Regions from separate parts of the Actinoallomurus vinaceus genome, predicted to be linked through region 2. Evidence: riboswitches for the same ligand, from Rfam matches in the RefSeq annotation. Region 2 holds a riboswitch; the other holds the start of a gene.

Region 1 (3,393 bases), on a different contig from region 2:
AGTCGCCACCAGCAACAGCGCCACCGGCTTGCTGAAGTCCAGCAGCCGCTTGGCCTCCACGCGGTCGAGGAGCTCCCGGGGCCGGCGCAGATCAGCCTGGATCATCTCGGTATGCGCCGAGCGGGCGAGCAACGCCCGCCCGTGCGCGACCACCTGCTCGTCGTAGTCGACGTAGACCACCCGGGCGCCGGGGTTCACCGAGTGCGCGATCTGGTGCACGTTCTGCTGGGTGGGCAGGCCGGTGCCGATGTCGAGGAACTGGTCGATGCCCTGCTCGACGAGGTATCTGACCGCACGTCCCAGGAACGCGCGGTTCTCCTTGATCAGGTTGACGAGCGTGGGGTCGGCCGCGACCGCCTCTTCGGCGCGTATCCGGTCCGCCTCGTAATGATCTTTCCCGCCGAGGTAGTAGTCGTACATCCGAGCGATGTTGGGCACGGTCGCGTCGAATCCGCCCGGCCGAGGTCCCCAACCCGACATCGCCTCTCCTCACTACCATGCACGTCGGCCTCCGGCCGGCGGGCAGGCTTCACGCCGCTTTGATCCAAAAAAGACCTTAGTGGTCCCCGGTCGCGGTCGATGACCGGTGCTCGACCTCCTGCTCCCTTTGGGCGGCGGAGCGGCTCAGGCGGCGGCGACCGTCCGGTCGGTATCGGGAGCCGAGCCGACCTCGGTAGGGTGCGCCACGATCAAGGCCGTACGGGAGATCGGGGCAGAGGCGATGTCGGTCATCGACAAGGTGGCGTGGATCAGGGTCGAGGGCGGCAGGGTTCTCAGCACGCGGTCGCGCGGCAAGGACGCCTACTACCTTCCCGGTGGCAAGCGCGAGACAGGGGAGAGCGACCTGCAGACCCTGGTCCGGGAGATCGAGGAGGAGCTCACCGTCGCGATCGTTCCCGAGACCGTCGCCCACCTGGGAACGTACGAGGCGCAGGCGCACGGTCATCCGGACGGCGTGAAGGTCAGGATGACCTGCTACATCGGCGACTACCTCGGTACCCTCTCGCCCAGCAGCGAGATCGAAGAGGTGGTCTGGCTGTCCTACGCCGACCGCGACCGCGTCTCCCCGGTGGACCAGATCATCTTCGACGAGCTGCGAGCCGCCGGTCGGCTGACCTGAGCGGGACACGATCTCCGACGGCGCACCGTACGGGTGATCACGTGAGCTCCCACAGGCCCTTGGCCAGCGTGGTGAGGCCGCCGGCCAGGGCGAGCAGCAGCACGATCCGCCGGGCACGGGGTTCCGGTATGCGATCGCCGAGCGCCCGCCCGGCGACGGCACCTCCCGCCAGCCCGGCCGTGACCAGCAGCCAGGCGGTGACGGTGAGCCGCGGCACGCCCTTCACCAGGAGAGACAGGGCGTTCACGGCGACCCCGTAGAACTGCGCGTTGGGGACGAACTCCCGCACCGGCCAGTCGGCGTTCACCGCGTACAGCGACATCGCCGGGCCGCCGACTCCGGCCGACGAGTTCATGAAGCCGCTCGCGGCACCGGCGGCGACGGCCCCGCCGGATCCTCTCAGCGCGGGCACCCGTGTGCCGAAGATCACAAGCAGCACCGCCGCGGTCACCAGCGCGCCCATCCCGGCGAGCAAAATCTGTTGGGGAAGGCGGGCGGCGACCCACGCCCCGGCCGGCACCGTGCAGGCGGCCGCGACGACCAGCGGCATCATCGCGCGCAGCCGGACCCGCCGCCATCCATCCGCCAGCCCGATCACACTGATGGCACCGGCCGCGGCGTTCGACAGCAGTACGCCCTGGGAGGGGCCGAGGAACAGCACCAGCGCGGGTGCCGCGACCAGCGCGAAACCGATCCCCGCCAGCCGCTGGACGGACGCGCCCACGAGGACGATGCCCCCCAGGCACAGGTCGGCGGTCCAGACACCCGTCACGACGGCTCCTTCTCACGAGACACGGTCGAGAGCCTTCACCGGCGGAACGGCCGGCTTCAACGCGTTTCGAGGGCGGGCGCCTGCCGGTGACCCCGATTCCAGCCGGTTGCTAGTGTGGATCTTGGGCCGTGACTGGCGCTGAGGTGGAGCACCACCGGGGAGCGGCCCGGCAGAGGATCGTGCCGTGCGCCTGGGCCGAGTCGTGAGGACCGCACAGGAGCAGCCCATGCACCAGACGCACGCCGCCCGCCTCATGGACGGTACGGGCCTGGCCCGCCGCATCACCGAGCGCAGCGCCGCCCGGGCCGCGCAGATCACCCGGGACACCGGTACGGCGCCGTGCCTGGCGACCGTGCTGGTCGGAGACGACCCCGCGTCGGTGACCTACGTCCGCATGAAGCGCGCCCGCTGCGAGAAGGCGGGCATCGTCTCGCGGCACGTGGGGTTGCCGTCCACCACCACGACGGCGGAACTGGTCGACGCCGTCAGCGCCCTGTCGCAGGACCCGCAGGTGCACGGCATCCTGCTCCAGCACCCGGTCCCTTCGCACATCGACGAGCGCGCCGCGTTCGAGGCCATCGCCCCGGAGAAGGACGTCGACGGGGTCACGATGCGGTCCTTCGCCGCGATGAGCTTCGGGCTGCCGGGCTTCGTGTCCTGCACTCCCGGCGGCATCATGCGGCTGCTGGAGGAGTACGACGTCGACCTCGCGGGCAGGCACGCCGTCGTGGTCGGCCGCAGCGCCATCCTCGGCAAGCCGGTCGGGATGCTGCTGCTCGCCGGAAACGCCACGGTCACGTACTGCCACTCGCGCACGAAGGACCTGGAATCGATCGTGCGCCAGGCCGACATCCTGGTCGCCGCCGTCGGCCGGCCGCAGTTCATCCGCGGCGAGGACGTCAAGCCCGGAGCCGTCGTGATCGACGCCGGTTACAACCCCGGCAACGTCGGAGACGTCGACTTCGAGACCGCCCAGACCCGCGCGAGCCTCATCACACCGGTGCCCGGCGGCGTCGGACCCATGACCATCGCCGTCCTCCTCGCCCAGACCGTGGACGCGGCGGCCCGGCAGTTGGGTCTGGGACCCGATCGCCGAGTCCTCTCATGTGACGGCGCGCGATGAACCCGATGGCCATGCGTTAGGGCATGGCCGCCGAGCCGCTAGAGCGTCTCTGATTGGCTAAGCGATTCTGAGGAATCCTCAGGAGTCGTCCTGGCTGGATGCCGGGCGTATGCCAATCGTCTTCGTGCCCTGGTGTCGGCAGGCAGAGCCGCCGACCCGCGTGGCACGTCCCTCCGGACGCTATCGGTCCAGCCTGCACAGCTATCGGACCGAGGAGGGTGCCCCGCGTCGCCTGGGCGCGGAGCGTGCTAATGACAGAACGATACCATAAGATTACCGAAGGTGACTAAGAAGAGAAGTGGGCCTGCCGGGCCGCAAGATCCGGGTGAGAATCCGGCCGCGATCTTTGATGCGCTTCCGCAAACGCACCGTGCGCAG
Region 2 (3,393 bases):
GCAAGCTGGGCCTCCCCGAGGACGGCTTCTCCCACATCTCGACCGGTGGCGGCGCGAGCCTCGAGTACCTCGAGGGCAAGACGCTGCCCGGCCTGGCCGTCCTGGAGGACTGAACGTGGCCGCCAAACCCGCAACGCCGCAGCGCAAGCCGCTGATGGCGGGCAACTGGAAGATGAACCTCACGCACTTCGAGGGCATCGCGCACGTCCAGAAGATCGCCTTCGGCCTCAGGGAGGCCGACTACGAGGCGGTGGACGTCGCGCTGCTGCCGCCGTTCACCTTCATCCGCAGCATGCAGATGCTGGTGGACGCCGACAAGCTCGAGCTGACGTACGGCGCGCAGGACGTCTCGGCCCACGAGAAGGGCGCCTACACGGGAGAGATCTCGGGGCTGATGCTCGAGAAGCTCGGCTGCACGTACGTCCTGGCCGGGCACTCCGAGCGCCGGGAGTACCACCACGAGGACGACGCGCTCGTCAACGCCAAGGTGAAGCAGGCCCTCAAGCACGATCTGACGCCGATCCTGTGCGTCGGTGAGGGCCTGGAGGTCCGCAAGGCGGGCGAGCACCTGTCCCACACGCTCTCCCAGGTCGAGGGCGGCCTGCAGAAGGTCCCCGCCGAGCAGGCGCAGCGCGTCGTGATCGCCTACGAGCCGGTCTGGGCGATCGGCACCGGCGAGGTCGCGACGCCCGAAGACGCGCAGGAGGTGTGCGGCGCGATCCGGAAGCGGCTGGCCGAGCTGTACAGTGGAGATCTCGCCGAGCAGGTCCGCGTGCTCTACGGGGGCTCCGTCAAGGGCGGCAACATCGCCGGGATCATGGCGAAGCCGGACATCGACGGAGCGCTCGTCGGCGGAGCGAGCCTGGACGCGGGGGAGTTCGTCAAGATCTGCAGGTATCGCGAGCTGCCGGTGTGATCTAGCGCATCAGACTGCGCGTTTCTGCTGAACCACGCGGTAGAACGTCGTACCCTCGGTAACGGATGACCTGAACACGAGAACATTCCCCGCGACCAGCGGGGTGAATCACGAAAGCGCTGGGCTGCTGTGATCATCGCAACTTCCATCGTGCTCATCCTCACGAGCGCGCTGATGGTGCTGCTCGTCCTCCTGCACAAGGGCAAGGGCGGCGGCCTGTCGGATCTGTTCGGCGGCGGTATCAGTTCGTCGCTCGGGGGGTCGTCCGTGGTCGAGCGCAACCTCGACCGGCTCACGATCGGCACGGGCGTCATCTGGTTCGTGGCGATCATCGCGCTGGGTCTGCTGCTCAAGCACGGCCACCACGGCTGAGCAGCCCAGACCCGCAGTGTGTTGACGCCGTCGCCCCTCGCCGCGGCGGCAAAGGAAGCGAGGAGTAGTCCGTGGGTAGTGGCAACGCTATTCGAGGTAGCCGAGTCGGTGCTGGCCCGATGGGAGAGGCCGAGCGTGGCGAAGCAGCCCCGCGTGTGTGGGTGAGCTTCTACTGCGCGAACCGGCACGAGTCCCGGCCGAGTTTCGCGACCGACGTCGCGGTTCCCGACCAGTGGGACTGCCCCCGGTGCGGGTTCCCCGCCGGCAAGGACGCGGAGAACCCGCCGGCGCCGCCGCGTAACGAGCCCTACAAGACGCATCTCGCCTACGTGAAGGAGCGGCGCAGCGACGCCGACGGCGAGGCCATCCTCGAGGAGGCTCTGGCCAAGCTGCGTGCCGAGCGTGCTGCGATCGCGGCCGCGATGCAGCGCGTCCGGAACTGACGCTGTAGATCGCTCTTGTGATCGGCCCGGTGACCGCCTCGGCGGCCACCGGCCCGATCGCATGAGCGGGTACGGCGGCATCCGGCGTGTTCGGCGCGGCGATCTGATCCGGCCTGTCGCCCTGAGCCGCGGCGGCGCTTTCGGTACGATGGGGGTCCGTGACTGGCGCATGAGGTGGAGTTCACCACCGGGGAGCGAAGAAGATCTGGCACCGCGCGCCTGGGTGCTGGGAGCCGAGCCCTTCTGGAGGCCCCATGCACCAGCCAGCGCTGTCCCATCTCACCGCGACCGACCCTGACCTGGCCGGTCTCATCGAGGCCGAGGCCCGCCGCCAGCACGACAAGGTCCGCCTCATCGCCTCGGAGAACTACGTCTCGCCGGCGGTGCTGGAGGCGACCGGCTCCGTCCTCACCAACAAGTACTCCGAGGGCTATCCGGGCAAGCGTTACTACGAGGGTCAGCAGGTCGTCGACCCCATTGAGGAGCTTGCCCAGGCGCGCGCCCGCGAGCTGTTCGGCGCCGACCACGCCAACGTCCAGCCGTACTCCGGCTCGCCCGCCAACCTGGCCGTGCACCTGGCGTTCCTGAACCCGGGCGACACGTTCCTGTCGCTCGAGCTCGCCCACGGCGGCCACCTCACGCACGGGTCGCCGGTGTCGATCTCCGGCAAGTGGCTGCGCCCCGTGCACTACGGCGTCGGCCGCGAGACCGGCCGTGTCGACATGGACCAGGTGCGCGACCTCGCCCGCGCGGAGCGGCCGAAGGTGATCTTCTGCGGCGGCACCGCGATCCCGCGGACGATCGACTTCCCGGCGTTCGCCGAGATCGCCCGTGAGGTGGGCGCCGTCCTCGCCGCCGACATCGCGCACATCGCCGGGCTCGTCGCCGGCGGCGCCCACCCGTCGCCGGTCGGGCACGCCGACGTCATCACCACGACCACGCACAAGACCCTCCGCGGCCCGCGCGGCGCCATGATCATGACGACCGCGGAGCACGCGACCGCGATCGACAAGGCGATCTTCCCCGGTCTGCAGGGCGGCCCGCACAACCACACCACCGCGGCGATCGCCGTCGCGCTCAAGGAGGCCGCCCAGGAGGACTTCGCGGCGTACGCCCGCCAGGTCGTCGCGAACGCCCAGGCCCTCGCCGCCGCGCTGACCGACCACGGCTTCGACCTCGTGTCCGGTGGCACCGACAACCACCTGGTCCTCATCGACCTCACGGACAAGGGCATCGGCGGCAAGCCGGCGGCCAAGGCGCTCGACCGCGCCGGCATCGAGCTGAACTTCAACACGGTGCCCTTCGACCCGCGCAAGCCGTGGAACCCCTCGGGCATCCGGCTCGGCACCGCCGCGATCACGACGCGCGGCCTCACCGAGGAGCACATGCCGTTCGTCGCGGCCTCGATCGACCAGGCCGTCGCCGCCGCCGACGACGAGGCGGTCCTCGCCAAGATCGCCACGGAGATCCGCGAGCTGCTCGCCGGCTTCCCGATGCCGGGATGGGCCGCGACGCCCTGACCAGCCATCGATCACGAGGGCCCGGCGTCTCGGAGGCGCCGGGCCTTCGTCGTGTTCGTCCCAAAGAGCGCTGATCCGGCGGAAACGATCGCGTAGCGACCCGGTAACAGTGATGCGGCACGCTGGTCCCGTTCAGCCGCCG

What was found. A riboswitch is a leader RNA that binds a small molecule or an ion and turns the genes downstream of it on or off. The one in region 2 is predicted to bind ZMP and ZTP.
Region 1: another riboswitch for ZMP and ZTP. It lies ahead of ABEA24_RS14280 (bifunctional 5,10-methylenetetrahydrofolate dehydrogenase/5,10-methenyltetrahydrofolate cyclohydrolase); the one in region 2 lies ahead of ABEA24_RS34735 (serine hydroxymethyltransferase).

Annotation. Positions count from the first base shown of each region.
Region 1 covers NZ_BAABHK010000003.1:707,816-711,208, reverse strand. Annotated here, with positions in the region: gene ABEA24_RS14295 (SAM-dependent methyltransferase) at 1-480, opposite strand, end outside; gene ABEA24_RS14290 (NUDIX hydrolase) at 587-1,120, shown strand; gene ABEA24_RS14285 (TSUP family transporter) at 1,158-1,892, opposite strand; ZMP/ZTP riboswitch at 2,011-2,095, shown strand; gene ABEA24_RS14280 (bifunctional 5,10-methylenetetrahydrofolate dehydrogenase/5,10-methenyltetrahydrofolate cyclohydrolase) at 2,119-3,015, shown strand; gene ABEA24_RS53520 (DUF6247 family protein) at 3,298-3,393, shown strand, end outside.
Region 2 covers NZ_BAABHK010000012.1:39,625-43,017, forward strand. Annotated here, with positions in the region: gene ABEA24_RS34715 (phosphoglycerate kinase) at 1-113, shown strand, start outside; gene tpiA (triose-phosphate isomerase) at 155-916, shown strand; gene secG (preprotein translocase subunit SecG) at 1,046-1,288, shown strand; gene ABEA24_RS34730 (RNA polymerase-binding protein RbpA) at 1,360-1,731, shown strand; ZMP/ZTP riboswitch at 1,880-1,963, shown strand; gene ABEA24_RS34735 (serine hydroxymethyltransferase) at 1,986-3,251, shown strand.